DNA from 2 places in the Streptomyces sp. NPDC003027 genome. Region 2 is predicted to be linked to the other one. Evidence: riboswitches for the same ligand, from Rfam matches in the RefSeq annotation. Region 2 holds a riboswitch; the other holds the start of a gene.
The links. A riboswitch is a leader RNA that binds a small molecule or an ion and turns the genes downstream of it on or off. The one in region 2 is predicted to bind S-adenosylmethionine.
Positions count from the first base shown of each region.

Region 1: linked by a shared signal. The riboswitch ahead of ACWDX6_RS19030 (aminotransferase class V-fold PLP-dependent enzyme) and the one ahead of thrC (threonine synthase) in region 2 are both predicted to bind S-adenosylmethionine.

Region 1 covers NZ_JBSFTU010000024.1:90,853-106,525, forward strand. The annotation lists gene ACWDX6_RS18985 (MATE family efflux transporter) at 1-1,016, opposite strand, end outside; gene ACWDX6_RS18990 (PadR family transcriptional regulator) at 1,115-1,660, shown strand; gene ACWDX6_RS18995 (hypothetical protein) at 1,670-2,881, opposite strand; gene ACWDX6_RS19000 (NlpC/P60 family protein) at 2,942-3,949, opposite strand; gene ACWDX6_RS19005 (NlpC/P60 family protein) at 4,148-5,176, opposite strand; gene ACWDX6_RS19010 (NYN domain-containing protein) at 5,432-6,796, opposite strand; gene ACWDX6_RS19015 (hypothetical protein) at 6,831-7,073, opposite strand; gene ACWDX6_RS19020 (rhomboid family intramembrane serine protease) at 7,223-7,960, shown strand; gene ACWDX6_RS19025 (Lrp/AsnC family transcriptional regulator) at 8,002-8,283, shown strand; gene ACWDX6_RS19030 (aminotransferase class V-fold PLP-dependent enzyme) at 8,392-9,756, opposite strand; SAM riboswitch class IV at 9,919-10,035, opposite strand; gene trpD (anthranilate phosphoribosyltransferase) at 10,169-11,233, opposite strand; gene qcrB (cytochrome bc1 complex cytochrome b subunit) at 11,386-13,011, opposite strand; gene qcrA (cytochrome bc1 complex Rieske iron-sulfur subunit) at 13,008-14,060, opposite strand; gene qcrC (cytochrome bc1 complex diheme cytochrome c subunit) at 14,057-14,866, opposite strand; gene ctaE (aa3-type cytochrome oxidase subunit III) at 14,941-15,561, opposite strand.
Region 2 covers NZ_JBSFTU010000011.1:105,402-121,074, forward strand. The annotation lists gene ACWDX6_RS11395 (ROK family protein) at 1-629, opposite strand, end outside; gene ACWDX6_RS11400 (ABC transporter substrate-binding protein) at 882-2,153, shown strand; gene ACWDX6_RS11405 (DUF3263 domain-containing protein) at 2,164-2,568, shown strand; gene otsB (trehalose-phosphatase) at 2,592-3,434, shown strand; gene ACWDX6_RS11415 (alpha,alpha-trehalose-phosphate synthase (UDP-forming)) at 3,527-4,981, opposite strand; gene ACWDX6_RS11420 (hypothetical protein) at 5,038-5,328, opposite strand; gene ACWDX6_RS11425 (glucosyl-3-phosphoglycerate synthase) at 5,425-6,378, opposite strand; SAM riboswitch class I at 6,500-6,652, shown strand; gene thrC (threonine synthase) at 6,671-7,978, shown strand; gene ACWDX6_RS11435 (MoaD/ThiS family protein) at 8,004-8,282, shown strand; gene ACWDX6_RS11440 (cold-shock protein) at 8,667-8,870, shown strand; gene groL (chaperonin GroEL) at 9,181-10,809, shown strand; gene ACWDX6_RS11450 (hypothetical protein) at 10,891-12,537, opposite strand; gene ACWDX6_RS11455 (hypothetical protein) at 12,527-14,170, opposite strand; gene ACWDX6_RS11460 (SRPBCC family protein) at 14,381-14,848, shown strand; gene ACWDX6_RS11465 (deoxyxylulose-5-phosphate synthase) at 14,925-15,269, opposite strand; gene ACWDX6_RS11470 (FlgD immunoglobulin-like domain containing protein) at 15,628-15,673, shown strand, end outside.

The sequences.
Region 1 (15,673 bases), on a different contig from region 2:
TCCGCGGCGGCCCCGAAGGAGCGCATGACGAGGTCGGCGGTGAGCAGCAGCAGCCCGGCGGCCGCGGCCCCGAGGACGCAGCCGAGGAGCAGGGCCTGACGGCCGACGGCCCGGCGCTCGTCGCGGCCCGTCCCGAGCAGATGGGCGGTGTGGATGGCGGCGGCCTGGCGCACGGCGTAGAACGCCATCGTCGCGACGTACATGGCCTTGGTGGCGATGCCGTACGCGGCGACCTCGGTCACCCCGAGCCGTGCCACGACGGCGACGAGGGCGAGGGCGCCGGCCATCCGGACCACGAAGTCGAGGGAGATGGGCAGTCCGGTGGAGGCGGTGCGCCGCAGGGCCGCGGCGGTGCCTTCGGCGGGCCGGGCCGAGCCCGCCGCGCGAAGGTGCGGGTCGCGGCCCAGCGCCACGAGCCCGGCGACAAGGGCCGCGCTCCGGCCGATGACGGTGGCGAGGGCCGCGCCCGGCACTCCGTACGCGTGGATGAGCGGCGGATCGAGGACCAGGATCAGCCCGTTGGCGAGGAACGCGAGGCGCATGGGGGTGCGGGTGTCGCCCGCGCCCTTGAGGATCCCGTCGAGGACGTGCGTGGCGAAGAAGACGGCCGTGCCCGGAAGTGAGATCGCGAAGTAGGCGGTGGCGAGCGCGAGCGCGTGGGCGTCGTCGCCGCCGAGGACGAGCCGGGCGAGCGGTTCGCGCAGCAGATACCCGCCGATCGCGACCGGCGGGACGAGCAGCGCACCGAGGGTCCAGCCGCCGCGGACGGCGGACCGCAGGGCGCCCGGGTCGCCGGCGCCCCGGGCCCGGGCGACGAGGACGGTCGTGCCGGAGGCGGCCATGAGGACGACACCGAGGAGGACGTTCTCGACGTTGGTGGCCACGGCGACGGCCGCGACGGCGGCCCCGCCGAGACGGGCCACCCACACCATGTTGATGATCCCGGCGGCGACCGAGGCCAGCAGTGCGAAGTAGACCGGATACGCGAGCTGTATCAGTGACCGCCGGTGTCCCATCCGTACTCCTCCTCGAAACGAGCTACCTCGATTCGAGGTGCCGCGAAAAGAGGTAGCATGGCGGACGGGTCCGCGACAAGCGTGAAGGAGGCGGCCGGGTGCTGGAGCTGACGATCCTCGGCTTTCTGTACGACAGACCGCTGCACGGGTACGAGCTGAAGGACCGGATCCAGGGGCTGAGCGGGCATGTCCGCCCGGTCAGCGACGGGGCGCTCTACCCGGCGATCACCCGCATGGTGAAACAGGGCCTGCTGGAGAGCCGTATGGAACCGGGCGCGAGCGCGGCACCTCGGCGGACGCTCTCACTGACGCCGGAAGGCCGCGCCGAACTGCTCTCCCGGCTGCGGGCCCCCAAGGAGGCCGAGATCACCGACGGCCAGCGCTTCTTCACCCTGCTCGCCTTCCTGGGCCACCTCCCGGACCCGGCGGACCAGGCGGCCGTCCTCCGCCGGCGCCAGGCGTTCCTGAACACCCCGGCCAGCTTCTTCTACGAGGACGGCGTCCCGGTGCGCGCCGAGCGGGAACCGGACCTCTTCCGCCGCGGCATGCTCCGCATCGCCCGAGCGACGGGCACGGCCGAGAAGCAGTGGCTGGCCGAGGCGATCGAGGAGCTGGAGGCCGCGGCGGCCCCGGACGGCGTCTGACCGCCGGCCTCAGGCCAGTCGCGCCCGGAGGTGGGCGCGCCAGGCCGCGGTGAACTCCTCCGGCGTCGTGTCGAGCACCTCGTGCAGGGCCTTCTCCACCGCGCCCTCGCGGGACGGGTGGGCGCCGACGGCGCGGTAGAACGCGGTCAGCCTCTTCTCGCCCCAGCGCTCGGCGATCAGCTCGCACGCCAGCCAGGCGCCCTCGTAGGCCCGTGCCAGTGCGTCCGGGTCGCCGCCGAAGCCGAAGGCCTCGTCGTCGGGGAGCCCGGCCGGGAGGTCGCCCGCCCGGACCGCGCGGCGCAGTTCCGGGGCGGCCTCGGCGGCCGTACGGCCGGTGCCGCGGTAGGCGGCCCAGTCGGCGAAGCCCTCGGAGAGCCAGACCGGAGTGGCGGGTGAGGTCGCGGCGCGGGTGGCGACATGGGTGGTCTCGTGGGTGAGGACGATCTGCTGCCCGAATCCGCCGAGCACGCCGTACGCCTCGGGGTTGACGATCACCCGGTCGGGGGGCGCGTCCGGGCCGCCGCGGATCGCGCCGGTCGTGACGGCGGCGATGCCCCGGTAGGAGGCCCCGGGCGCCCCGAGGAGACCGCCCATGGCGTCCAGCGAGGCGGGGACGAGGACGACCACCCGGCCCGCCCAGGGCGAGGGCCAGGCCGCCGAGACCGCGGGCACCGCCCGGTCCGCCGCCGCCGCGATCGCCCGGAGGCGCTCCTCCGGCTGCCCGACGCCGAGGACGAGGCTGCGCGCTCCACGCACCGCTTCCACCTCGCCCTGCTGCCAGAGCTGCTGGGCCGCGTCCTCACCGGGCCGGTCCGCGGTCACGTACCACCGCCCGTCCCGCTCGATCAGGTCGAGGACGCGCTCCGTCGTGACGGGACCCGAGTCGTAGCCGCTGAGCCGGTAGCCGAGCTCCGCGTGGACCGTCGCCCGGTCACGGCCGCTCCGGTCCACGTCCTTCACCCGGTAGTCCCAGGAGCCGAGCGGCACCTCGGCGAGGTGGTCGAACTCCTTGAGGGCGGCCGGGGCGAGCGACGTGTCGAGTCCGACGGCGTAGGCCGCCTCGTCGCGGGCGAGCAGCGCCCGCGCCCGGCGGTCGAGCAGGCTCTGGATCTCCCGGGGCGCCGAGTCGGGCGGGGGCCCGCCGCACCCCGCGAGGGCCAGGAGGCCGGCCGTTAGACAGACGACTCCCCGTCGCACCGCTCCCCACCCCTGACCCGCCACGCCCTCGATCGTACGGGCAGCCGTAGGGCCGGCCCCACGGCCGGACCCGGCTTCCCACGGTCAGACCCGGGTCACCGTGGCGTGCGGCATCATCCCGACCGGGTCGTAGCGCACCCGCGCCCCCGGATACGGCGCGTGGATCACCTGGCCGTCGCCGGCGTAGATGCCGACATGGCTGGCGTCGTCGCGGTAGGTCACCAGGTCGCCGGGCTGCGCCTGGGAGAGCGGCACCTGGCGTCCGGCGTACCGCTGCGCCGAGGAGGTCCGCGGCAGGCTGATCCCCGCCTGCCGGTACGACCAGACCATCAGGCCGGAGCAGTCGAAGGCGGAGGGGCCGGTGGCGCCCCAGACGTACGGTCGGCCGATCGCGCCGCGGGCGGCGGCGACGGCGGCCGCGGCCCGCGAGGAGGCCGGGCCGAGGTCCGAGAGCGGCGGCAGGTCCTGGTCGCGGCCCGACCGTGAGGCGCGGTCGAAGGACGCGCGCTCCTCCGCGGTGAGGGAGGCCAGCAGCCGCCGGGCCTCGGCGAGCTTCCGCTCGACCGTGCGCTTGTGCCGGGCGACCTGCGACCGGCTGTGCTCCAGCTGGGCGAGCAGCCGCCCCGCCTCCGTCCGCTCCTGTCCCAGCCTCCGCAGCTCGCCCTGGAGCTGCGTCAGCGCCACGCTCTGCCGGGAGGCGACGCGGTCGAGGACGGAGGCCCGGTCGAGGTACGAGTCGGGGTCGGCGGAGAGCAGCAGCGCGAGGGCCGGGTCGATCCCGCCGGAGCGGTACTGGGCGCCGGCGACCGAACCGAGCGCGTCCCGCATGCGGTTGACGCGCTCCTGGCCGCGAGCCACGCTGTCCTGCGCCTGGGAGAGCGTCCTGCGCAGCGTGTCCGCCCGCTCGTCGGCCTTGTTGTAGCCCTCGGTGGCCCGTTCGGCCTCCTCGTAGAGCCGGTCGACCGTGGCCCTGGTGGCCTCCGGGGTGCCGCTCGGGTCGGCGCTCACGGGGGCGGCGCCGAGGGCCGTCGCCGCGGTGGCCGCGGCGGCGGTCAGGACGGTGACCCTGACGGGTCGTCGTTGGGACGCCACGTATCGCGCTCCGTTCAGCTGTACGCAGACTGGCGCGGCAGACAGTAGCCGGTGATCAGACGGCTTCCAACGAGCATGCCGGGCATACAAAGTGACGCCCCGCCGGTGACCACAGGTCACCGGCGGGGCGTCACGTCAGCTGGGGTCGCGGCGAACCACCCGTTCGGGCGTCAGGCCGCGGGAGTCGAGTCCGAGGCGTCAGATGCGGACACCGAACTGGAAGGTGCCCATGTAGCTCATCGACTCGTAGCGGACCGAGGCGCCCGGCTTGGGGGCGTGCAGGATGGTGCCGTTGCCCGCGTACAGGCCCACGTGCGACAGGCCGTTGAAGAAGACCAGGTCGCCCGGCTTGAGCTGGCTGCGGCCGATCTTCACGCCGTCGTTCTGCTGGGTGTAGGTGGTGCGGCTGATGCCGACGCCGGCCTGGCGGTAGGCCCACTGCGTCAGACCGGAGCAGTCGTACGAGTTGGGGCCCTCGGCGCCGGAGACGTACGGCTTGCCGATCTGGGTGGCGGCGGCGTTGAGGGCGGCGGCACCGCGCTGCGAGGCCGGGACCTCGTTGCCGAGGTCGACGCGGTCGCCCGCGGCCCGGCTGGCGCGCTGCTCCTCCTGCTGCATCTTGGCGCGCTCGGCGGCGGTCAGGGTGTTGAGGAGCTTCTGCGCCTCGGCGAGCTTGCCCTGGAACTTCTTCTTCTTCTCGCCCAGCGTCTTGCGGACGTCCTCGAGGTCGGCGAGCTTCGTCGTCGCCTCGGCGCGCTGCTGGGCGAGGGTGCGCTGCTTGGCCTGGATCGACTGGAGCACGTCGGCCTGCTTGGCGCCGAGCTGGTCGATCGCGGACGCCTTGTCGAGGTAGGTGTCCGGGTCGGAGGAGAGGAAGAGCTGGATCGCCGGGTCGATGCCGCCGGAGCGGTACTGCGCGCTGGCGACCGAACCGATGTTGTCGCGCAGGGCGTTGAGCTCCTGCTGACCTCGGGCCACCTTGTCCTGGAGCGCGCCGATCTCCTTCTGGAGCTTGCCGCGGCGCTCCTCGGCCAGGTTGTACTGCTCCGTGGCCTCTTCGGCCTCGTGGTGCAGCTTGTCGACCTTCGACTTCACGTCGTCGATCTTCGGCTTCGGAGCGGCCTGGGCGCCCGTCTGGGCGGAGAGCGCGACAGCGGCCGCGGCGGTGGCGGTGAGCACGGTCACGCGGGTGCGGCTCGGCTGCTTGGGACGACGGTGGGACGCCACGAAGGCGAGCTCCTTCTTCCTCAGCCGCCCAACCAGGGCTCGGCAGGCGGTTCCTTCGCTGTCATCCCCGATGGATGATCAACCGCGCGAAGGTTCGAGGCCTGACCCTAGTGACCAACTTGTGATCAGTTCAAATCCTCATGGGCAAAATCTCACCCACGAAGCACTTTATTTACTCGCACCACACAGGCAGTGATGAGGACTTGACCGTGCGCCCCTCAGAATTCGGGCATCGAGCCCAGGAGTTAACAGATGTCACGAAGTGCGCGAAAGCCGCTTCAGCAACAAGGCGGACGCCACCGGCCGGGCACCGGACTTGGCGACACCGTCGGCGACCTCGCGGTCGGTGGAGACCACCACGACCGGGCGGCCCGGCGGCTCGGCGCGCACCAGCTGACGGATCAACTCGTCGGCGGTGACGCCCGGCTTGGAGAACAGCACCCGCACCCCGCGAGGCGGCGCGAGCAGGACCGGGGCCGCCAGCTCCGCCCCGTCGAAGACACAGGTGATCTCGGCGCCCGAGCGGGCCGCGAGCGCGGAGAGCCCGCCGAGCAGCCGCAGCCGCTGCTTCTCCAGCGGCATGGTCGGGTAGCCGGTCTTGGTGACGTTGTAGCCGTCCACGACCAGATGGGCCTGCGGCAGCGCGAGCAGCTGGTCGAGCAGCGCCGGGTCGGTCTCGGACAGGGCGCGGGCCGCGATGTCCTTCGGTGACATCCGGCCGGGCTGCACGGCGTCGACGGTGTCCGCGGGGTGGACGGAGGCGGGCGGCAGAGCCAGCTCGCGGCGCAGCCCCTGAGCGGCGTCCAGGACCGTGTCGAGCAGCAGCCGCAGCCGCATGTCCTCCACCGAGCGCCCCTCGCGGGCGGCCCGGCGGCTGGCCTCCAGAGCGGACTCGACCTCGCCGAGCCGGGCCTTGAGCCGGCGGCTCTCGCTCTCGGCGGCCGAGACCCGGGCCGCGGCCTCCGCCTTGGCGGTGTCCATCTCCGCCCGGGTGCGCCGCAGAGCGGCCTCGCCGCGCTTCACGTCGCTCTGAGCGCTGCGCAGCTTGCGATGAAGCGATTCGGCTTCCTTGCGGGCCGCCTCCAGGTCATGGCGCAGCTGCTCGATCTCGCCCCGGCCGCGCTCCTTGGCCGCGGCGACCTCCTCGCGCAGCCGCTCCAGCTCGCGCCGCCCGGCCTCGTCGGCCCGCTCGGCGTCCGCCCGCTGGGCCTCCTCGCCCGCGGCCGCGACCAGCTTGACCCAGCCCGTGGGGCGCAGGACATAGGCGGCCGCCGCGACGTCGACGGGATCGGCGGCGGCCGGCGGGGCGCCGGACTCGACGGCTCCGGCCAGCTCCGGCTGGGCCTCCTTGAAGCGCTCGCCGATCCGCTGCCGGAAGACCGGGTCGTTCTCCAGGGCGGCGGCCATGGCGGTGCCGGCGAACTTGGCCCGCCGGCTCGGGGTGAAGCGCGCGTACTGCCGCAGGGGTCCGGGCAGCTCGGCGACGGTCAGCCCGCCGAAGGCGTCCGACACCAGCGCGACGACCCGCCGCCGTACGCCTTCCGGCAACGGGCGGTCGAGCGTCTCGGCAGCGTCACCTGCCGCGCCGGCCGGCTCACCACCGTGCGCGGGCTGCTCCACGATCCGTCACCCCACTGTCGTTCGCACCGCTCCGTCAGGAAGCGGTGCCCGGCCTGTCCACCAGTTCGATCTGGTCCACCGCGTTGCACCACCGGCAGCGGACCGACTCGATGGTCTCACTGACCACCTCGCGCTCCTCCACCTTCGGCTCACCGGCGAGGTCCAGATGGACGTACTCGACGACCTTGGAGGAACGGGTCACGTCGAACCGGGTCAGGTTGCCGCAGAGTGTGCAACGCCAGCGGGTCTCGGCGGTCGGCAGGGGAACCGTCGTCATCGTGCCGTCCTCTTTCATGTGCGGGGTGCGGGAGCCGCGGTGCGCCGTCGAACTGCGGAGGTACTGCCCGTACCCTACGGCCTCGCGGCTACCCCGTGTCCCGGCGAGGCACTCTGCCCGGATGGGCCCCGTTACGCCATGATCTGTCCATGATCGACTGGCGGCGAGCGACCCTCGATGCGTGGCACGGCGCGCGGAAAGGACCGGCGGTGACGTACGGCCTGATCGCCGTCTGCTGCCTCACCTTCCTGATCAGTCCGGTGTCGGGCCTCAATCCGGTCTACGGCACGGGGGACGCGCTGCTCTCGGCGCAGAGCGTGTACTTCCACCGCTGGGGGGTCGTCCCGGCCGAGCTGACGAGCGGCGACCCGCGCGCGCTGCTCACCCCGCTGACCGCGCTCTTCGTGCACGGCAACTGGCTGCACCTGCTGGGGAACATGCTGTTCCTCTACGTCTTCGGCGCGATGGCCGAGGAGCGGATGGGCGCGGTGTCGTTCGCGCTGTTCTACCTCTGCTGCGGCTACGTCGCCCTGATCGGGTACGCGATGGTCCACTCCGGCAGCGAGCAGACGCTGGTGGGGGCCTCGGGGGCGATCTCCGGGGTGCTCGGGGCGTTCCTCCATCTCTTTCCGCGCTCCCGGGTGACCAGCCTGTTCCCGTTCCTCTTCTTCCTGCCGCTGCGCTTCCCGGCCTGGATCGTGCTGATCTTCTGGTTCGTGCTGCAGTGGCTGGCGGCCCGCTCCGCCGGACCGGGGCCCGGTGTCGCCTATCTCGCGCACGTGGTGGGCTTCTGCGCCGGCTTCCTCTACGCCTGGGGCCGCTACCACCGGAAGGGGGTGCGGGCAGCGCTTCCCTGGAAGGGTGGTGGCGGGAGACGGGCGGGCTAGAGTGAAGGCCCAGCCGCGGCGACCGAGGGAGAAAGCCAGCCGTGATCACCGCGATCGTGCTCATCAAGACCAGCGTGGACCGGATCCCCGAGATCGCCGAGTCCATCGCCGCGCTCGACAGCGTCAGCGAGGTCTTCTCGGTGACCGGTACGTACGACCTGATCGCCATGGTCCGGGTGCCCCGGCACGACGACCTGGCGGATGTGATCCCCGGCCGGATCAGCAAGATCCCCGGCGTCGAGGCCACGGACACGCACGTCGCGTTCCGTACGTACTCCCAGCACGACCTGGAAGCGGCTTTCGCCATCGGCCTGGAGTCCTGACCGGCCTGGGTCCTGACCGGCCTGGGGTTCTGACTCCCTGCCGTCCTTCCTGACGGCACGGTGAAGGGGGCCCCGCTCGGAGGCCCCTTCACCCGTACGAGTGGGTGCTCAGCCGCGGTCGGGCACGCAGCGGCCGTCCTCGGTGCGGTACTTCCACTGCGCGCCGTGCCGGACCAGCTCCTTGACGGCTCGTACGAAACGCTCCACGTGCTCGTCGGGCGTGCCGGCGCCGAAGCTCACCCGGATGGCGTTGAGCGACTGCTCGCCCGGCTCCGCCTCCGGTGCCCCGCACTCGCCGACGTCCTGCGGGTCGCTGCCCAGCAGCGTGCGGACCAGCGGGTGGGCGCAGAAGAGGCCGTCGCGGACGCCGATGCCGTACTCCGCGGAGAGCGCGGCGGCGAAGTGCGAGCTGTTCCAGCCCTCGACCACGAACGAGATGACGCCGACGCGCGGGGCGTCGTCGCCGAAGAGCGAGAGCACCTTGACCTCGGGCACCTCGGCCAGGCCTTCCCGGACCTTCGCGATCAGCTGCCGCTCGCGCTCCACGAGGGAGTCGAAGCCCGCCTCGGTGAGCGCCTTGCAGGCGGACGCGATGGAGTAGACGCCGATGACGTTCGGGGAGCCGGCCTCGTGGCGGGCGGCGGTGGTGTGCCACTCGACGTCCACTCCCCCGTCGGTGCGGCGGGCGACCTTCCTGGAGGCGCCTCCGCCGGCCAGGTACGGCTCGGCGTCCTGGAGCCAGTCGGCGCGGCCGGCGAGGACGCCCGAGCCGAAGGGGGCGTACAGCTTGTGCCCGGAGAAGGCGACCCAGTCCACGTCCGACTCCCGGACGGAGACGGGGTGGTGGGGAGCGAGCTGGGCGGCGTCGAGGACGATCCGGGCGCCGTGGGCGTGCGCGGCGGCGGCGAGTTCGCGCACCGGCCACAGCTCACCGGTGACGTTGGAGGCTCCGGTGACGCAGACGAGCGCGGGACCGTGAGGCTCGCGGCCGACGAGTGCGCGCTCCAGGGTCTCGACGGCCTGGGCGGGGGTGCGCGGCGCGTCGAGGTAGGTGACCCGGGCGTCCCGCCACGGCAGCAGCGAGGCGTGGTGCTCGGTCTCGAAGACGAAGACCTCGCAGCCGGCGGGGAGCGCGGCGGCCAGCAGGTTGAGGGAGTCGGTGGTGGAGCGGGTGAAGACCACCTGGTCGTCGGGGCGGCAGTCGAGGAACTCGGCGACGGTGACCCGGCTGTTCTCGAACAGGTCGGTGGAGAGCTGCGAGAGGTACCCGGCACCCCGGTGCACGCTGCCGTAGTACGGCGCGTAGGCGGCGACGTCGTCCCAGACCCGCTGCAGGGCCGGGGCGCTGGCGGCGTAGTCCAGTGCGGCGTAGGCGACCTCGCCCCCGGTGACGAGCGGCACGGTGACGTCCCGTCCCAGAACGGGCAGCGGGGCACAAACGGACAGGTCGGCGGCAGCGGTGGTGACAGACATGGCGAACTCCCGTACAGGCAGGCGAATTCCCGCGCCGGCGGATACGCGGCAGCGCTGGGGAAGAGAAGAAGGAGGGTGCGCGAAGAAGGGGCGGGAAGGCCCTATCGCATTCGCTTGCTCACAAGAGGCTCCCTGAGGACCAGGACCCCAAGGGTTTCGAGGGGTCCGCGCTTGCCGTAGACCTCGCTGCCTACGGCCTGGTCTTCACCCGGGGCACCCCGCCACGGACGGAGGGTTGCCGGACAGCAAGCCGGGGCTTCGTAGCTGTCACTCATGACCTGGCAGAGAAGCTATGCCAGGTGATCGACGCGGCGCAACCCGTGTCCGGATCCCGGAACGGAAAAGGGCCCCACCACGGCGGGGCCCTCTCGTCCTCTCGCGCGATGCCAGGGGCTCACGCGTCACCGGCCGCTCACGCGTTGCTGGCGGCGATCCAGCGCTCCAGCGCCCTGCGGGCGGCTCCCGAGTCGATCGACTCGGCCGCCTTCGCGATTCCCGCGCGCAGTTGCTCCGCCAGACTGCCCTCGCCCGGCTCGAGCGCCGTGAGCGCCGCCGCCGAGTTGAGCAGGACGGCGTCCCGTACCGGACCCGTCTCGCCGGCGAGCAGCCGGCGGGCCACATCGGCGTTGTACGACGCGTCGGCGCCGCGCAGCGCCTCCACGGGTACGAGGTCGATGCCGACGTCGCGCGGGTCGAACGCCTCCTCCCGCACCGCGCCGTCCCGGACCACCCACACCCGCGAGGTGGCGGTGGTCGTCAACTCGTCCAGGCCGTCGTCGCCGCGGAAGACGAGCGCGGAGGAGCCGCGCTCGGCCAGCACCCCGGCCATGATCGGGGCCATCCGGGCGTCGGCCACGCCGGTCGCCTGGGCCCTGACGCGGGCGGGGTTGGTGAGCGGACCGAGGAAGTTGAAGGTGGTCCGGATGCCGAGCTCCTTGCGGGCCGCGGCCACATGGCGCAGCGCCGGGTGGAACTTCACCGCGAAGCAGAAGGTGATCCCGGCCTCCTCGGCGACCTCGGCGACCCGCTTCGGCGTCAGCTCCAGATTGACGCCGAGCTTCTCCAGGACGTCCGAGGCGCCGCTCGCGCTGGACGCGGCCCGGTTGCCGTGCTTCACGACCTTGGCGCCGGTGCCGGCCACCACGATCGCGGACATGGTGGAGATGTTGACGGTCTTTGCACCGTCTCCGCCCGTGCCGACGATGTCCACGGACGGGCCGGGAACCTCGATGACGTTGGCGTGCTCGTACATGGTCCGGACGAGGCCGGTGATCTCCTCGACCGTCTCGCCCTTGGCGCGCAGGGCGACCGCGAAGCCGGCGATCTGCGCGTCGGTGGCCTCGCCCCGCAGGATCCGGTCCATCGCCCAGGCGGTGTCCTCCGCGCTCTGGTCGCGGCCGGTCAGCAGCCCGTCGAGGACGGCGGGCCAGGAGCGGTCCGCCGTGGTCTGTCCTCCAGCGGGGGTCACAGCGCTCATGGCAGCTCCTGGTCATGTGCGTAACGAGACGAATACACGCCCACCCTATCGACCGCCGGGGACGGCGAAGAGCCCCGTCCATCGAATGGACGGGGCTCCCGCTGTGGCGACCTTCCGGGGGTCCCCCAGGGCGAAGCCCCGGGGAGAGGTGATCAGTGGTGGCCGTGGCCGCTGGTGATCTCCTTGTACTCCTCGGCGGTGGGCTTGGCGATCTGGTTGTCCTCGCCGTAGTAGCCCTGGTTGAGCTTGACCCGGAGCTTCTCCATCCGGCTCACCTTGCGCTCCACACCGTTCTCGTCGACGGCCGGCGGCAGCTGCGCGGGCTCGTGCTGCTCGTGCGCCGTGAGGCGGTACAGCTCGCCCTGGCTGAGCGGCTCGTGGATCTCGACGAACTCACCGTGCGGCAGGCGCTTGATGATGCCGGACTCGCGTCCGTGCAGCACCTTGTCCTTGTCGCGGCGCTGGAGGCCGAGGCAGATCCGCTTGGTGACGATGAACGCGATGACCGGTCCGAGGAAGAAGAAGATCCGGACGAACCAGGTGATCGAGTTGATCGACATGTGGAAGTGGGTCGCGAAGATGTCGTTGCCACCACCCACGAGCATGATCATGTACGCGGTGATCCAGGCGACACCGAAGGCGGTGCGCGTCGGAGCGTTGCGCGGGCGCTGCGCGATGTGGTGCTCGCGCTTGTCGCCGGTGATCCACGACTCGATGAAGGGGTAGAACGCGATCACGGCCAGCATCAGCGGGAAGATCGCCAGCGGGACCATCACGCCCAGGACCAGGGTGTGGCCCCACATGTTGATCTCCCAACCCGGCATGACACGGATCAGACCCTCGGCGAAGCCCATGTACCAGTCGGGCTGGGCGCCGGTGGACACCTGGTCCGGACGGTACGGGCCGAGCGCCCAGATCGGGTTGATCGAGGCGATCGCCGAGATGACCGCGATGACACCGAAGACCAGGAAGAAGAAGCCTCCGGCCTTGGCCATGTAGACCGGCAGCAGCGGCATGCCCACGACGTTGTTGTTCGTACGGCCGGGGCCCTCGAACTGCGTGTGCTTGTGGTAGAAGACCAGGATCAGGTGGGCCACCACGAGGCCGAGCATGATGCCGGGCAGCAGCAGGACGTGGGCCGAGTAGAACCGGGCCACGAAGTCGCCGCCGGGGAACTCGCCGCCGAACAGGAACATCGACAGGTACGTGCCGACGACCGGCACGGACAGGATCGCGCCCTGCATGAAGCGGACACCGGTGCCGGAGAGCAGGTCGTCCGGGAGCGAGTAACCGGTGAAGCCGGTGAACATGCCCAGGAAGAACAGCAGGAAGCCGAACAGCCAGTTGATCTCACGCGGCTTGCGGAACGCGCCGGTGAAGAACACGCGCATCATGTGCACGAACATGCCGGCGATGAAGATCAGCGCCGCCCAGTGGTGGATCTGCCGGATGAGCAGACCACCGCGCACATCGAAGGAGATGCGCATGGTCGAGTTGAACGCCTCGGACATCAGCTGACCCTGCAGCGGGACGTAGCTGCCGTGGTACTCCACCTCGTTCATCGACGGGTGGAAGAACATCGTCAGATACACACCCGTGAGGATGATGATGATGAAGCTGTAGAGGCAGATCTCGCCGAGCATGAAGGACCAGTGGTCCGGGAAGATCTTCCGCATGTTGGCCTTGGCCAGGGAGTAGATCCCCAGGCGGCCGTCGGCCCAGTCGGCCACCCGCTCACCGGCGGGCGCCTTCTTCTGCTTATCGGTCACAGTGCTCATCCGCGCTCCCAGAAGGCAGGGCCGACGGGCTCGTCGAAGTCGCCGAGCGCCTCGAGGAAGCCCTTGTCGTTCACGCCGATCCGCAGCTGCGGCAGGGCGTGACCGGCCGGGCCGAAGATGACACGGGCGCCGTCGGACAGGTCGAAGGTGGACTGGTGGCACGGGCAGAGCACGTGGTGCGTCTGCTGCTCGTACAGCGAGATCGGGCAACCCACGTGGGTGCAGATCTTCGAGAAGGCGACGATGCCCTCGTGCGACCACTCGAGCTCACGCTTGTCCTTGATGTCCTCCGGCTGGATGCGGACGATCATCAGGGCGGCCTTGGCGATCTCGGTCTGGAAGTTGTGGTCGTGCTCCGAGAGGCCCTCGGGCATCGCGAAGGTCAGCGAACCGACCGCGACGTCCTCGGGACGCAGCGGCTCGTGCGTGTTCATGTTGATGAGCTGCTTGCCCCTGGCCCACAGCGTGGTCCGGAGCTTCTTCTCGGGCAGCGGACCCATGTCACGCAGCAGCACCAGGCCGGAGAGCGGTACGAGCGACAGCGCGCCGAACATGGTGTTGCGGATCAGCTTGCGCCGGCCCATGCCGGACTCGGCCGCGCCGACCGCGAAGTCGGACATGACCTTCGCCCGGGTCTCCGGGGAGGCCTGGATCGGGTGACGCTCGTCCGCGATCTCGACGTCGGACATCAGGGTGCGGGCCCAGTGGACCGCGCCCGCGCCGATGAAGAAGAGCGCCGCACCGAGGGTCAGACCCAGCGCGAAGTTGAGCGCGCTCACCCGGCCGAACGGCCAGATGTACACGATCTTGTCGACCGGGAAGATCACGTACGAGGCGATGAAGCCCACCGTGGCCAGCATCGACAGCGTGAACATGAAGGCGACCGCACGCTCGGACCGCTTGGCGGCCCGCTCGTCGATGTCCTGGATGCGCGGCTTGTGGGGCGGGAGGCCCGGGTCGGCGAACGGGTCGTCGGCGACCTTCACCGCGCCGTGCGCGGTGGCCTGCTCAGTGGGCAGGTTCTCTTCTGGAATCTCTTGGGTACTCATGACTTCTTGGCCTTAGCGGTGTGGGCCGCGACCCAGACGGCAACTGCGATCAGACCGCCCAGCCCGAAGATCCAGCCGAACAGACCCTCACTGACGGGGCCGAGACCACCGAGGGAGAGCCCGCCGGGGTTGTCGGCCTTCTCGCTGTTGACGGCCTGGACGTACGCGATGATGTCCTTCTTCTCCTTCTCCGGCATGGTCGTGTCGGGGAAGGAGGGCATGTTCTGCGGGCCGGTCTGCATGGCCTCGTACAGGTGCTTCGGGCTCACGCCTTCGAGGCTGGGGGCGTACTTGCCGTGCGTCAGCGCGCCGCCCTCACCGGTGAAGTTGTGGCACTGGGCGCAGTTGGAGCGGAACAGGTCGCCACCACGGGCGATGTCGGCGCCCTCGGGGCTGTACTGGCTTTCCTTCGGCGTGATCGGGCCGGCACCGAGAGAGGCGACGTACGCCGCGAGCTGATCGATCTCAGCCTGCGTGTAGATGACCTTCTTCTTCGGCACCTGGGCGCCCGGCTGCTGGGCCGGCATGCGGCCCGTGCCGACCTGGAAGTCCACGGAGGCCGAGCCGACGCCGACCAGGGAGGGGCCGTCAGAGGTGCCCTGACCGCCGGTTCCGTGGCAGCTGGCGCAGCCGACGGAGTAGAGCTTCTTGCCCTCCTCGATGGCGAGGGACTGGGCGGTTTCATCGGCCTTCGCCGTGCCCGCGGGCGCGAACGCGGCGTACAGCCCCCCAGTGGCCGCCAGCGCGAGAAGGAGGACGACGACCGCCGCCAGCGGATGGCGTCGTCGTGCGGAGAGCTTTTTCACGGATTACCCCGGTGTCAGGATCTTCTGCGTCGATGCTTGCTGGATGTCTCGGGTCCGCCGAGATGGCGTCCCGATTACTTGATCATGTAGATCGTGGCGAAGAGGCCGATCCAGACGACATCGACGAAGTGCCAGTAGTAGGACACGACGATGGCGGCGGTTGCCTGCTCATGAGTGAATCTCTTGGCGGCGTACGTCCGGCCCAGGACCAGCAGGAAGGCGATGAGACCGCCCGTCACGTGCAGGCCGTGGAAGCCGGTGGTCAGGTAGAACACGGAGCCGTACGGGTCCGACGAGAGCGAGAGGCCCTCGTGCTTGACCAGCTCGGTGTACTCGAAGACCTGGCCGCCGATGAAGATCGCACCCATCACGAACGTGATGATGAACCACGTCCGGAGCTTCTTCACATCGCCCCGCTCGGCGGCGAAGACGCCGAGCTGACAGGTGAGGGAGGAGAGCACCAGGATCGTGGTGTTGGTCGCCGAGAACGGGAAGTTCAAGGCCGAGGCCTTTTCCGTCCAGTACGCGGCTCCCGTCACCGATCGCAGGGTGAAGTACATCGCGAAGAGGGCCGCGAAGAACATCAGCTCGGAACTCAGCCAGATGATGGTTCCGACGCTGGTGAGGTTCGGCCGATTGACCGACGGGTGCGCGTGCCCGGTTTCTACTGTCGTTACTGTCGCCACGACCGACATTATGTCGGTCGCTTATCCCGCCCTCACTCCGGGGGGTGCCGTTCGGAGTGTCAGGGGCGTGTGTCCAGCCCGAACGGCCCATCGGACCGGCCTTCCCTCCGGTGTCGAACCG
Region 2 (15,673 bases):
TCGGCGGCGTCCGCGTCGGGGTCGCCGGAGGCGGCGGCCCAGGCGAGGGAGACCGCGGAGGCGGAGGCGTACCGCTCCAGGCAGCCGCGCTGGCCGCAGCCGCACTCGGTGCCGCCGGGGCGGACGACGATGTGGCCGATCTCGCCGGCGTAGCCGTGGGCACCGGCCTCGATGGCGCCGCCGATGCCGATGGCGCCGGCGATGCCGGTGCCGAGCGGCACGAAGAGGAAGCGGTCGGCGCCGTTGCCGGCTCCGATGCGGCCCTCGGCGAGGCCGCCGGTGCGGACGTCGTGGCCGAGGGCGACGGGGACTCCGTCGAGGCGTTCGCTGAGCAGGGCGCGCATCGGGACGTCGCGCCAGCCGAGGTTGGCGGCGTAGACGGCGATGCCGTTCTCGGCGTCGACGATGCCGGGGACGGCGACGCCGGCGGCCGCGGCGGGCCGCCCGTACCGCTCCAGGCCGTGGGCGCGCAGTTCGGCGGCGAAACCGAGGATGGTCTCGACGACGGCCTCGGGGCCGCGCTCCCGTCCGGTGGCGCGGCGCGCCTCGTGGAGCAGGGTGCCGTCCGCCCCGACGAGGGCGGCCTTCATGCCGGTGCCGCCCACATCGAGGGCGATGACGTGTCTCACGGGGGACAGTGTCGCCTGCGGACCGCAGAAAGGTCTAGTCCACTGGGCGGGATTGTTGTGCGGGCATACAAAAGCGGGAGGGTCGCTTCCGGGTGCGGCCGCGGGCCGGGGGACGGGCTTCCGGGCGCGGCTGCGCGGGCCGGTGGGCTCGGCGGCGCCCGATGCCGGAGCGATACCCCAGTGGTGTAGACCTTATGCTTCTCCTCCTGTGAAAATCACAGCTCGACGACGAGCAGAGGGTGGGACAACGCTGTGCAGCGGCGACTCCTTGGACTGACCGCGACCATCGCCGCGCTGGGCCTGACCGCGGCGCTCTCCGGCTGCGGCCTCACCGGCGGCGACTCCGGCGACGTGACCCTCAAGCTGGTCGCCGCCGACTACGACCTCACCGGCGGCGACACCACCAAGAAGTACTGGGACGGGCTCACCGCCGCGTACGAGGCCGAGCACCCCGGGGTGAAGGTCGACGTCCAGATCGAGTCGTGGAACGACGTCGACCGCAAGGTCGCCGAGATGGTGAAGGCCGGCCAGGCGCCCGACATCGCGCAGATCGGCGCGTACGCCGACTACGCCGCCGCGGGCGCCCTCTACTCCGCCGACGAACTGCTCTCCATCCCCGTCCAGGCCAACTTCCTCGCCCCGCTGACCGCCGCCGGAGAGAGCAGGGGAACGCAGTACGGCCTTCCCTTCGCCGCCTCCACCCGGCTGCTCTTCTTCAACGAGGAGCTGTTCGAGGAGGCCGGCGTCACCAAGGCGCCGACGACCTGGGCCGAGCTCGCCGCCGCCGCGCGCAAGCTGGAGGACGACGGCGTCCCGTACCCCTTCGCCCTGCCGCTCGGCCCGGAGGAGGCGCAGGCGGAGACCATGATGTGGCTGCTCAGCGGTGGCGACGGATACACCGACGCCACCGACCGCTACAAGATCGACTCCGAGCAGAACGTGAAGACCTTCGACTGGCTGCGGACGAACCTCGTCGAGAAGGGCCTGACGGGCCCGGTCGCGCCCGGGAAGCTCAACCGCAAGGACGCCTTCGCCGCGTTCGCGCGGGGCGAGGTCGGCATGCTCAACGGCCACCCGTCCCTGATGCAGGAGGCGGAGAAGAAGGGCGTGAAGGTCGGCAAGATCGCCCTGCCGGGGGTGGAAGGCAAGGCGAAGGCGTCCATGGGCGTCGCCGACTGGATCATGGGTTTCAAGCAGAACGGCCACCGCGAGCGGATCGGCGGCTTCCTGGACTTCGTCTTCAGCGACGCCAACGTCCTGAAGTTCGCCGGGGACAACGATCTGCTGCCGCCGACCGTCAGCGCGTACGCCACGATGCAGGCCGAGCCCGAGCACCGGAACCTGCGCGAGTTCCTCAAGGAACTGCCCGGCTCGCAGCTGCCGCCGGTCGGCAAGACGTCCTGGGCGCGGGTCAGCGAGAACATCAAGCAGAACATCGGCAAGGCCGTGGCGCCCGGGGCGAAGGCGTCGGAGGTGCTCGGGAAGATAGCCCGGGAAGCGACGGCCGCCGAGAGCGCGGAATAAGTTGGGTCGTATGACCAACGTTGAAGGGCCGGGGACGGGGTGCGGCGAGGAGCCGGACGTAGTCCACGGCGAGGAGCCGGGTGGCGGTGTCCGGGGGCTCGCCGAGGAGCCGGGGGCCGGTGATCCCGCCCTCGGTGAGGGACAGGCCGCCGGTGGCCCCGGCTCCGGCGAAGGGTCCGAGGCCCAGGAGCGCGGCCTCGGGGAGCGGGAGCGGGCCGTGCTCGCGCTGGAGCGCCGGTCCTGGCCCGGGCCCGGGGCCAAGGAGCGGGCCGTCCGCGAGCGGCTGGGCCTGTCGCCCGTCCGCTACTACCAGCTGCTCAACGCCCTCCTCGACGACCCGCGCGCCCTCGCCCACGACCCGGTGACCGTCAACCGCCTGCGCCGGGTGCGTGCCGAGAAGGAGCAGCGCCGCTGAGGCTCCCTGGGTAGGGTCTTCCCATGGTGAGTCTTCCGCACCCGACCACGCCCGCCGGCCGCGACGGCCTGGCCGCGCTCCTCGCGCGGCCCGAGACGGCCGTCGTCGCCCTCGACTTCGACGGGACGCTCGCCGAGATCGTCCCGGACCCCGAGCAGGCCCGCGCCCACCCCGGCGCCGTCCCCGCCCTCGCCGCACTGGCCCCCCGGATCGCCTCGATCGCGGTGGTGACCGGCCGCCCGGCGGGTGTGGCGGTACGGTACGGCGGCTTCGCGGGCGTCCCGGGCCTGGAACACCTCGTCGTCCTCGGACACTACGGCGCCGAACGCTGGGACGCGGTCACCGGCACCGTCCAGGCCGCCCCACCGCACCCGGGCGTCGCCGCCGTCCGCGCCGAACTCCCCGGCTTCCTGGACCGCGTCGGCGCGTGGCCGGGCACCTGGATCGAGGAGAAGGGGCGCGCGGTCGCCGTGCACACCCGTCGCGCCTCCGACCCCCAGGGCGCCTTCGAGGCCCTCAAGGACCCCCTCGGTGACCTGGCGGCCCGCCACGGCCTGGTCCTGGAACCGGGCCGCATGGTCCTGGAACTGCGCCCGCCGGGCATGGACAAGGGGGTGGCGCTCGGGGAGTACGTACGGGAGGTGGGCGCCGGTTCCGTCCTGTACGCGGGCGACGACCTGGGTGACCTTCCGGCCTTCGCGGCCGTGGAGAAACTCCGCTCGGACGGCATCCCGGGCCTGCTGGTGTGCAGCGGCTCCGCGGAGGTCACCGAAGTCTCCGACCGCGCCGACCTCTCGGTCCCCGGCCCGGCGGCCGTGGTCCGTTTCCTCGCGGACCTGGCCGAGGCGGTACGCGAGGCCGGCTGAGACGCGAAGGGCGCGTCCCCGCCGTGCCGGCTGAGACGCGAAGGGCGCGTCCCCGCCGTGCCGGCGGGGACGCGCCCGGAGAGCCGGGCCGGTCAGCGCGGCTCGCGCAGGGCCTCCAGCTGGTCCAGGAACCACCGCCGCGGCGGCAGCGCCGTCGCCTTGGCCGCCAGGCGCTTGGTGCGGTCGGCCCGCTCGGACGGGCCCGTCGTCAGGGCCTCGTGCAGGGCCCGCGCGGTCTCGGACACGTCGTACGGATTGACCGTCAGCGCGTCCTCCCGCAGCTCCTCGTACGCCCCCGCCCCGGTCGACAGCACCAGCGAGCACCCCGCCTCGGACACCACGGGGATCTCCTTGGCCACCAGGTTCATGCCGTCCCGCACGGGGTTGATCAGCGCCACGTCCGCCATCCGGTACGCCGCGAGGGAGCGCGCGAAGTCGTCCTTCACGGACAGGAGCACCGGCTGCCAGTCCTCCGTGCCCAGCTCCGTGTTGATCTCCTCGGCCAGCCGCGCGACCGCGGCCGTGTAGTCGCGGTAGACCGCCAGGTCCTGGCGGGACGGGTAGGCCGAGGCCAGGTGGACGACCCGGCCCCGCCACTCCGGCCGTTCGCGCAGCAGCTCGCGGTAGGCGAGCAGGCCGCGCACCACGTTCTTCGACAGCTCCGTACGGTCCACCCGGACGATCGTCTTCCGGTCGCCGACCTCGGCCCGCAGCGCGGCCAGCCGGTCGTCCACCTCCGGCCGGTGCGCCAGCGCCCGCAGCTCGTCCCCGTCCACACCCAGCGGGTACACCCGCACCCGCGTGGAACGCGTGGGCCCGCCATACCGGCGGTGGTGCACTCCGCGCCACGGATCACCGCTCGGTGAGGAGCCCTGCGCCACCCCCTCGGCGCTGTCGATGTGCGCGCCGCCGATGAACTCCGACGCCCAGGCCCAGGTGTGGAAGCCGAGCTCGTCCGCGCCGAGCATCCCCCACAGAAGCTCCTCGCGGACGTCCTCCGGCAGCATCCGCAGATACTCGTGCGACGCCCACGGCGTGTGCGTGAAGTGCGCGATCCGCAGGTCGGGCCGGAGCTCCCGCAACTGCCCCGGCACCAGCGCCAGGTGGTAGTCCTGCACCAGGACCTCCGCACCCTCCGCCGCCTCCGCGGCCAGCGCCTCCGCGAAGGCGCGGTTGTAGTCGCGGTACGCCTCCCACATGCGCCGGAACTCCGCGTCGAAGACCGGCGCGACCGGGATGTCGTACAGATGGTGGTGGAGGAACCACAGCACCGAGTTCGCGATGCCGTTGTACGCCCCGTCGTAGACCACCGGATCGACCGGCAGCATGCGGACGCCGGGCTCCGAGACGCCCGTGCGCACGGCCTCCCGGTCCCCGTCCGAGAGCGCCGCGCACACCCAGAGCGCCTCCGGCTGCCCGGCGAGGGCCGCCGAGAGACCGGAGACGAGTCCGCCGCCGCCGCGACGGGCGTCGAGCGCGCCCGAGCCGTCCTCGCGCGGCACGTACGAGAGGGGACCGCGGTTCGAAGCCACCAGTACTGAAGCCATGTGCCGAACCTAGCCCGTCCCGTAAACGCTCAAACGTACGTATACGAGGTCGGCGCTCAGTCGCCACGGCGGCCGCGCAGGGCCGCCTTCGCCACCGCGCCCGTGCCCGCGAGGGCCAGCGCGAGTCCGCCGAGCAGCCAGAGCTGCTCGCCGTGCGCGCCGGTCTCGGCCATCGAGCCGCCGGGGCCGTGCGGGGCGGGCCGCGCCGGGCGGACCGTCGGCGCCGGGGTCGTCCACGCCGGCTGGACCCGGCCCGTCCGCTCGCCCAGCGGCTCGATCGCCCCGGCCGCGGCCGGAGCGGCCGCCATGAGGGGCAGCGAGCCGGCGAGGAGACCGGCGACCGCCAAGAGGGCTCCCCTTCGATGCGTGAACCTGTGATGCACAGACCTCATGAAAGGGAAATCTAGGCAGGAAACGTGATCATCCGACGTTCCGCCACGCGGCTAGGCCACCCGGCGGTGCGCGTACTCCGCGATCTCCAGCATCGGCGGCCGCTCCTCCGTGTCCACCGCGTACGTCCGCGGCGCGAACCCCTTCCCGCCGCCCGTCCCGTCCCGCTCGAACTGCGTCAGCCGGGGCCGCACCAGATGCCCGCGCGACAGGCGCAGCTGCGCCGTGCGGTAGATCGCCGCCGCCATCCGGCCGAGCGCCTGCCCGTCCTGATGGCGGTGCTTGCGCACCCCGACGTCGACCTGGGCGAGCGCGTCGAGGCCCACCGTGTGCAGCGCGTCGACCAGCAGGCCCAGCTCCACTCCGTAGCCGACGGGGAACGGCAGCTGTTCGAGCAGCGAGCGCCGCGCCGCGTACTCGCCGCCCAGCGGCTGGACGAAACCGGCCAGCAGGGGCCAGTGCAGATTGAGCAGCGGGCGGGCCACCAGCTCCGTCACCCGGCCGCCCTGACCGGGCGCGTCCCCCAGCGGGCGGTCGTACATCGCCTTGACGAGGTGCACGTCCGGCTCGGTGAGCAGCGGGCCGACGATCCCGGAGACGAAGTCGGCGGAGAAGTCCCGCAGATCCGCGTCGACGAAGCAGACGACGTCCCCGCCCGTCACCATCAGCGAGCGCCACAGGACCTCGCCCTTGCCGGGGGCGGCCGGTATCCGGGGAAGTATCTCGTCGCGCGCCACCACCCGGGCCCCGGCCGCCGCCGCGACCTCGGCCGTACGGTCGGTGGAACCGGAGTCGATCACCACCAGCTCGTCGACGAGCGGGACCGCGTCGGACATCAGCTCGCGGCGGATCACGGAGACGATCGCGCCGACCGTCGCCTCCTCGTTCAGCGCGGGCAGCACGACGCTGACCGTCGTCCCCCGCTTGGCCGCGAGGATCCGCTCCAGCGGACGGTCGGACACGGACCAGGACCGCCGGGCCAGCCAGCGCTCCACTTCATCCAGCAAGGTGATCTCCATCTCGCGGTTCGGACGACCATCTCAACCGTCCATGCCTTCGGTTACAGTCTTGAACAACGCGGACGCCCGACGCATGTCGGGGTGCCGCCCGCGTTCCACAACCGAATACCGCTCATCCAGAGGGGCAGAGGGAAACGGCCCGTTGAAGCCCCGGCAACCCTCCAGTCGGTCTCGTCCGCGACACAGCGCGCCAGCGAGGTCCCCGACTAGGGAAGGTGCCAAATCCGTCTCATGGCGAAATTCGCCATGGGAAAGATGAGGAGAAAGGGCCTCGCCTCCAATGGCTGTACAGACTGTCGCGAACACCGAGAACACGCCGAACGCCCAGAGCACGGTCGATCTCGGTCCCGCTTCCGGGCTTTCCTGTCGCGAATGCGGTGAAGTCTTCCCGCTCGGCCCGATCTTCGCCTGCGAGCTGTGTTTCGGCCCGCTCGAGGTCGCCTACAACCTGCCCACCGGTGACCCCGAGGCGCTGCGCAAGCGGATCGAGGCCGGCCCCGCCAACATCTGGCGCTACGCCCCGCTGCTTCCCGTCCCGGCCGACGTCGCCGACAAGCCGAACCTCAACCCGGGCTGGACCAAGCTCGTCCAGGCCGACAACCTCGCCCGTGAGCTCGGTGTCGAGCCGGGCAGGCTCTTCGTCAAGGACGACTCCGGCAACCCCACGCACTCCTTCAAGGACCGCGTCGTCGCCCAGGCCCTCGAAGCCGCCCGCGCCTTCGGCTTCACCACCCTGTCCTGCTCCTCCACCGGCAACCTGGCCGGCGCCGTCGGCGCCGCGGCCGCCCGCGCCGGCTTCCGCTCCTGCGTGTTCATCCCGCACGACCTGGAGCAGGGCAAGGTCGTCATGGCCGCGGTCTACGGCGGCGACCTCGTCGGCATCGAGGGCAACTACGACGACGTCAACCGCTTCTGCTCCGAGCTCATCGGCGACCCGCTGGGTGAGGGCTGGGGCTTCGTCAACGTCAACCTGCGCCCGTACTACGGCGAGGGCTCCAAGACCCTCGCGTACGAGATCTGCGAGCAGCTCGGCTGGGTCATCCCCGACCAGCTGGTGATCCCGATCGCCTCCGGCTCGCAGCTCACCAAGATCGACAAGGGTCTTCAGGAGCTCATCAAGCTGGGCCTCGTCGAGGACAAGCCGTACAAGATCTTCGGCGCCCAGGCCGAGGGCTGCTCCCCGGTGTCGGCCGCCTTCAAGGCCGGTCACGACGTCGTACGGCCCCAGAAGCCGGACACCATCGCCAAGTCCCTCGCCATCGGCAACCCGGCCGACGGCCCGTACGTCCTCGACATCGCCCGCCGCACCGGCGGCGCCGTGGAGGACGTGAACGACGAGCAGGTCGTCGAGGCGATCAAGATTCTGGCCCGCACCGAGGGCATCTTCGCCGAGACGGCGGGCGGGGTCACGGTCGGCGTGACGAAGAAGCTGATCGAGGCCGGTCTCATCGACCCGTCGCTGACCACGGTCGTGCTCAACACGGGCGACGGCCTCAAGACCCTGGACGCGGTGGCCGACACCTCGCAGGCGACCGCCACCATCCGCCCGAGCCTGGACGCGTTCCGCGACGCCGGCCTGGCCCACTGAGCCGACTGAGAGACTGGAGAACCCGATGAGCGTCAAGGTCCGCATCCCCACCATCCTCCGTACGTACACGGGCGGCCGGGCCGAGGTCCCGGCGGAGGGCGCGACCCTCTCCGAGGTCATCGCCGACCTGGAGAAGAACCACGCGGGCATCGCGGCCCGCGTCCTGGACGACCAGGGCAAGCTCCGCCGCTTCGTGAACGTCTACGTGAACGACGACGACGTCCGCTTCGAGCAGGGCCTGGAGACGGCGACGCCGGACGGTGCGGGCGTGTCGATCATCCCGGCCGTCGCCGGCGGCTGCTGACGCACCGCGATTCCCCGAATTGCCCTCTCCGCCAGAAACGGAGGGGGCAATTCTGCATGGTTGAGCACGGTAGAGTTGGGGAAGGCCCCTCCGCTGCTCATGCCGGACGCATATGAGAATGCGTCGACGCGCGACAAGAAGCAGCCAAAGTGTTCGAGTGTTGTGTACCTTCTGTGCACTTTGACGGGCCCGACTTGCCCCGGAATTCAGTGAAACCTCCCTTATCCTCCTTTCCGGCGTGCCCAGAATTCTCGTCCGATTGACCTGTTGCAGAGGGCAGTTGGGCAGATACATTCAGCCGCGGTCGACGCGTTCCGGCGCAGGGTCTGACCCGGGTCCGCGAAGTGCGGTCCCGCGCAAGGGCCAGTAATAGGGGAGTTAGGCATGGCTCAGGGCACCGTCAAGTGGTTCAACGCGGAGAAGGGGTACGGCTTCATCGCGGTCGACGGTGGTGCGGATGTTTTCGTCCACTACAGCGCGATCCAGATGGACGGTTACCGCACCCTTGAAGAGGGTCAGCGAGTCGAGTTCGAGATCTCGCAGGGCCAGAAGGGTCCGCAGGCGGACATGGTCAAGCTCGCCGTCTGAGCACGGCGCGATCGGCCACCACGTACGCACTCACGCCGAGGGGTCCGCATCCTGACCGGGATGCGGGCCCCTCGTGCGTTCCCGGACGGCTCGCGGGGCCTCCCGATCTGTGGGAGGCGCTTGCACTCTCCTAGGGCGAGTGCTAATCATTGGCGTTAGCACTCTGAAGGTGAGAGTGCTTACGAGGATCGGGCAGACGAGGCCCGCGGCCAGGTGGGGCAAGGAACCGCCGGGTACGCAGGCCGTCCGTCGCGGGCGTCGGCGCGGTCCTGGAGCGTTATCCACCCCATGTCCGGGAGGACCACTTCACATGGCCAAGATCATCGCGTTCGACGAGGAGGCACGGCGCGGTCTCGAGCGCGGGATGAACCAGCTCGCCGACGCCGTCAAGGTCACCCTTGGCCCCAAGGGCCGGAACGTCGTCCTCGAGAAGAAGTGGGGCGCCCCCACGATCACCAACGATGGTGTGTCCATCGCCAAGGAGATCGAGCTCGAGGACCCGTACGAGAAGATCGGCGCCGAGCTGGTCAAGGAAGTCGCCAAGAAGACGGACGACGTCGCCGGTGACGGTACGACCACCGCGACCGTCCTCGCCCAGGCGCTCGTCCGCGAGGGCCTGCGCAACGTGGCGGCCGGCGCCAACCCGATGGCTCTGAAGCGCGGCATCGAGAAGGCCGTCGAGGCCGTCTCCGCCGCCCTGCTGGAGCAGGCGAAGGATGTCGAGACCAAGGAGCAGATCGCCTCCACGGCCTCCATCTCCGCCGCCGACACCCAGATCGGCGAGCTCATCGCCGAGGCGATGGACAAGGTCGGCAAGGAAGGCGTCATCACCGTCGAGGAGTCCCAGACCTTCGGTCTGGAGCTGGAGCTCACCGAGGGTATGCGCTTCGACAAGGGCTACATCTCGGCGTACTTCGCCACCGACATGGAGCGTATGGAGGCGTCCCTGGACGACCCGTACATCCTGATCGTCAACTCCAAGATCTCTTCCGTGAAGGACCTGCTCCCGCTCCTGGAGAAGGTCATGCAGTCGGGCAAGCCGCTGCTGATCATCGCCGAGGACGTCGAGGGCGAGGCCCTGTCGACCCTGGTCGTCAACAAGATCCGCGGCACCTTCAAGTCCGTCGCCGTCAAGGCTCCGGGCTTCGGCGACCGTCGTAAGGCCATGCTGAACGACATCGCCATCCTCACGGGCGGCACGGTCGTCTCCGAGGAGGTCGGTCTCAAGCTCGAGAACGCCGGCCTGGACCTGCTGGGCCGCGCCCGCAAGGTCGTCATCACCAAGGACGAGACCACGATCGTGGACGGCGCGGGCGAGAGCGACCAGGTCGCCGGCCGCGTCAACCAGATCCGCGCCGAGATCGAGAACTCGGACAGCGACTACGACCGCGAGAAGCTGCAGGAGCGCCTGGCGAAGCTCGCCGGCGGTGTTGCGGTCATCAAGGCCGGTGCCGCGACCGAGGTCGAGCTCAAGGAGCGCAAGCACCGCATCGAGGACGCCGTCCGCAACGCGAAGGCGGCCGTCGAAGAGGGCATCGTCGCCGGTGGTGGCGTGGCCCTGCTCCAGGCCTCCTCGGTCTTCGAGAAGCTCGAGGGCGACCTCACGGGCGACGAGGCCACCGGTGCCGCGATCGTGAAGCTGGCCCTTGAGGCCCCGCTGAAGCAGATCGCCGTCAACGCCGGCCTCGAGGGCGGCGTCGTGGCGGAGAAGGTCCGCAACCTGCCCGTCGGCCACGGCCTCAACGCCGCGACCAACGAGTACGTCGACCTCATCGCCGAGGGCATCATCGACCCGGCGAAGGTGACGCGTTCCGCGCTGCAGAACGCGGCCTCCATCGCCGCGCTGTTCCTGACCACCGAGGCCGTCATCGCCGACAAGCCGGAGAAGGCCTCCGCGGCCGCTCCGGGCGGCATGCCGGGCGGTGACATGGACTTCTGATCCCGCGAGGATCAGCGGTTCTGCCGGACGCCGAAGGGCGGCACCCCCACCGGGGGTGCCGCCCTTCAGTCGTACGGAGGGTCAGCGCACGTCGACGTAGTCGCCCGTGCCCGTCGCCTGGAAGTGCGTGCCGTCGGCCGCGTAGAACAGCGTGTACACGCCGTCCCCCGTCGCCGTGTGCTTCAGGGCGACGCCGCCGTTCGCCGCCGTGCTGCCCTTGGCGACCGTGATCCACTTCGAGGAGCCCTTGGCCCGGAACCGAAGCTGCACCTGCTGCGACGCCAGCGGCTTCCAGCCGGCCACGTCCTGCTGGAGCGTGCCCGTCACGGTCACCGTCGCGCCCTTGCGGACCGGCTCCGGGGAGGCGTTGACGTTCAGCACCCGGGTCGGCGTCCGGACGATGTGGAACGTCCTGCTCACGGACTCCGCGTAGTAATCGGTGGTGAGGTGCCGCAGCCGGAACCAGCCGCCCTTGTTCCACGCGCTGATGCCGAACGAAGCCCGGACGTCGGAGTAGAAGCTCGTCGAGGCGACCTTGCTCCAGCCGGTCCGCCCGTCGGGCGACTGCTCGAGAACGACCGTCTGGTTGGACGAGGTGGACGACCACCGCTCGTACGGGGAGCGGAACTCGCCCCACACCATCAGCCGCGCGTCGGGCGCCAGGGAGTAGCCCATCACGGTGGTGCGCGAGTCCTTCGGCAGGGCGAGGGGGCCGCCCGCGGTGAACCACTCCTGGAAGAGGTCGGCCTTCCGCACCCACCAGCCGCTGCCGTCCCCCACCGGGGCGGCGACGAACTGGACGGTGAACCGTCCGTCGGCGTCGGTGCGCACGGTCTTCGGCAGCCCGTTGCCCACCCCCGCCTGCACCGGCTCGTCGGCCAGCGGGGCGCCGGCGTTCTCCGGGTCGGTGAGCCGGCCGGTGAGGGTGACGGTCTCGCCGCTCAGCGCGCGCGTCCTGTCGGCGCTCGCGGTCAGCGTCATCCGCTTGGTCCGCGCCGAGCTCCACGCGTGGTAGATCGCGGTGCCGTGCACCTCGGCGCTGTCCTCGCTGTACGAGGCGTTGATCGACTCGTACTCCCGGGTGGCCGGGACCGGCTCGCCGGTGAAGCCGCCGGTGTCGGCGGTGGTCGCGGAGCCGATCGGGCCCCCCTGCTCGCCGGTGCGCTGGTACGCGACCGTACGGCCGGTCAGCGGCACGCGGTCGCCGGAGCCGGGCTGGATGCCGAGCAGGCGGCCCTTGGGGCGCAGGTTCTTGTCGGACCAGCTCGGGGTTCCGACGCCGAAGCTCTCGAAGGACGGCCGCAGCGTGAAGTCGAGCGTGCCGGCGTCGGCGCGGACCACCGTGTTGCCCGCCGAGTCCGTCGCCGTCACGTCGATGGCGTACTTGCCGAGCGCCGGGACGGACCCGCCGTCCTCGGTGAGCTTGAGGGTGGCGTCCGCGGGCAGGGCGAAGGTGCCCCGGCTCGACGGGTTCTCCACCAGCGCCGGAATCTCGGCGAGGACGGTGTTGCCGTGGCGGACCTTGGCGGATACCGAGGCGACGGCGGCCTGCGGCGCGTCCGTCCACGCGGTCACCCGGAAGGTGCCGCGCTGCTCGGCGTCGGTGACGGCCCGGCCGATGCCCACGGTCGCGGGGACCGGCTCCTCGGCGAGGGCGGGGGTCACCGTGACGCCCAGGGTGAGCGCGGTGACCAGGCAGACGGCCGAGCGGCGGAGGTCAGAGCGCATCGACATAGATCGTCCTCGACTCGCTGTAGAAGTAACCGGACTTGGACTGGAGGAACAGCGCCCAGGTGCCGTCGCCGTAGTTGACGTTGCTGGTGGAGAAGGAGCCGGACGAGTTGGTCGCGATGTCCTTCTTCGCCCAGTACCAGTTGGGGTCGCCCTTGGGCTTGAAGACCAGCGTCAGCTTGGCGCCCGGCATGGCCTTCCAGACGCCGTTCACCTTCTGCTGCACGAGACCCTTGACGGTCATCTGCGTGTTGGTGCGCGGCCGCGAGGGGCTGATGCTGACGTTGACGATCCGGGTGGGGTTGCGGGCGAGCCGGACCGGGTCGCTCGTCTTGGTGACGAAACGGTCCGTCTCCGGGTGGTAGATCCGGTAGAGCGCGCTCGTGTGGCCCCACACCGTGAAGGAGTACTGGCAGGAGCTGTTGACGGGGGCGGACTTCATCTGGCCCCAGGTGCGCCCGTTGTCGAGCGAGACCTGGAGGGCGACCCAGTCGGGCTTCACGTCGCAGTACGTCGAGCTGCCCAGCCGTCCGGCCGCGGTGAGCCGGCCGAACTCGTCCAGCGCCATGCGCCGCTCGGTGTACGAGAAGTCCTTCGGCACCGCGATCGGCGTCACGTCGTAGACCCGGTCGTGGGCCGTGGCCCAGTACACCGAGGGGCGCAGCGTCGTGTAGACGCCGGTCGTCGTGGTCTGGACGCGGGCCGCGTACTGGAAGGAGCCGTCCGCCACCGAGTCGGCGCCGCCGATCGCCGCGGGCAGGGTGCTCTCCCAGGAGACCGGCTGGGTGCCGGTGGAGACCACCGGGGCGCCGGCGAAGGGCTGCCAGCCGTCCTCGGTCAGGCGCTCCACGCGGCCCGTCACGCGCACGTCGGTGCCCGCGTGGACGCGGTACTTGGAGGTGTCGGCGGTGATCCGGTACGCCAGCTTCTCGGCGGCCACGGCGGGCACCGGGCGCGGCTCGTCCGGGTCGACGCCGGCTGAGGGCTCGACGACCGCCGTACCGCCGGTGATCTCGGCGTCCGGGGTGAAGGGCAGCGAGAAGCGGCCGTCCGCCGCGGTGGTGGCGCGCGCCGTGCTGGTGAGCGTCGACGCGGAGAGCGGGCCGCGCAGGTTCAGCGTGACCTTGACCGGGGTGCCCTCGGCGGCGGGAGTGCGCTCACCGGTCGCCGGGTTCCAGGTCGTGGCCGTGCCGGACAGGACGACGCCGCGCTGGTCGAAGCTGGTGGTCGTGCGGTCGAAGGCGACCGCGCCGACACCGGTGTGCAGCTTGTAGCCGAAGGTGCCGCCGGTCCAGCGCTCCACGACGCCGTTGGGCAGGCGGTAGTCCACGGCGACGGGGTAGTCGCCGAGGGCGGTGCCCTCCGGGAGCCGCAGCGGCGCGTCGGTCGTCCAGGAGGTGGCGGCGGACCAGGTCAGCTCGTCGGTCGTGGCGAGGACGGCGGCGTCCGGGGCGCTGGAGGCGAGGACGCTCACCTTCACCCAGAGGGCGCTGCTCGGCAGCCCGACGGTCAGCCGGCCGTCGTCCAGGGTGCTGGTGTGGCTGACGGTGGCGGCGTACGCGGACGGCGCCGCGACGACGGCGGGCAGGGCGACGCCTGCCGAGAGTACGAAGACGGTCGCCGCACGCACGAGGGCATGCGGCAACGTGCGCTTGGAGCGCAGCAAAGGGGACCCCCCACAGGTCGGAAGGCGGCGCGTTGATCGACGCGGCGCGTGGCAGCACCATAGCGCTTGTGTGTTGAACACGTTCACTCGCTTGATGGCTGTGCCGGTGTGATCATGATAAGAGGAGGGCGTCCGAGAGTCCTCCGATTTCGGCCGGGAGACGGGAGCGATCCCATGATCACGTTGCTGACGACACCATCGGAGCGGGAACTCGTCATCACCCGCACCTTCGACGCCCCGCCGGAACGCGTCTGGGAAGCCTGGACCCGCCCCGAACACGTCCGCCACTGGTACGGCGTGGCCGCGATGACCACGACCGTCTGCGACATCGACCTCCGGGTCGGGGGAACCTGGCGCTGGGGCCAGACGTCGCCCGACGGCCAGGACATCGTGTTCTCGGGAACGTACGAGGAGATCATCCCGAACGAACGCCTCGTCTACACCGAGCACTTCGAACTCATGCCGGGCCCGCCGATCCACGTCACCCTGACCTTCGACGCCACCCCGCACGGGGGCACGGCGCTGACGAGCACCTCGCTCTGGCCGTCGACCGAGGTCCGGGACCAGGCACTGGCGACGGGGATGGAGGCGGGGGTGAGGGAGGAGTACGACCGCCTGGCGGAGTACCTCCGGACGATGTGAGCGGCGGCGGGGGTCGGTTCAGCCGACATACCTTCCGTAGAAGAGCGCTCGAATCTCGAAGCTTGAGCTTCGGGCCTCAGCCGCGGGGAAGCTCGCGCCTCACGAGCGCCTTCGCGAAGGGTTCCCCGGATCGCCGGGCGTACGTCATCCGCTCCCGCACCTCGCTGAGCGAGCGGGGCCGGTAACCGGGCCCGCCGCAGCAGCTCTTGTGGAACCGGACGCCTGCGTTCAGTAGCACCGAGAGCGTGCGCCAGGCGGCGGTGTCCCTGCGCTTGGGCGGGGCGAAAGCGGAGCCGACATGGATCAGCGTCCGCGAGCAGCGCGGGCAGCGCCGCGTGTCGTGGGCGCGGTCGTAGGGCTGCTTGTACGAGGCCCGGCAGGGCAGGCAGACGTACGAGGTCCTGGAGCGGGAGCCGTCCATGGGGCGAGGGTAGGCGGCCGGGCCGGGCGTTGCCCGGGAGTTTCCGGCGCTTGGCCACACTCGGAGAGAGGGCGGCCGAGCCAGAAGCCAACGGGAAACGGTCAGACCTTGCGCCCCGCGACGAACGAGGACCAGGTGGGGTCCGGAACGCAGGCTCAGGTCCGCCTGTTGCCGCGCGTGGTGGAGTTCCGCGCCGATTGTCGTCCCGGGGGGTCGGCACCAGCTGAAAGCCCAGCCCGGGACCTGCTGAGGCGCCGCTTCCGGTTGCTAGAGTCGGGCCACTTGCTGAGGAGGAAGGGCCGGGGGCCCGCGCGATGCCCGTCCTCGCTCTGTCTGCCTTTTCTGGGAGGGCCCCTTCGTGGTGCGTCGTGCAAGAACATCCACCCTCGCGCTCGGTCTGAGCG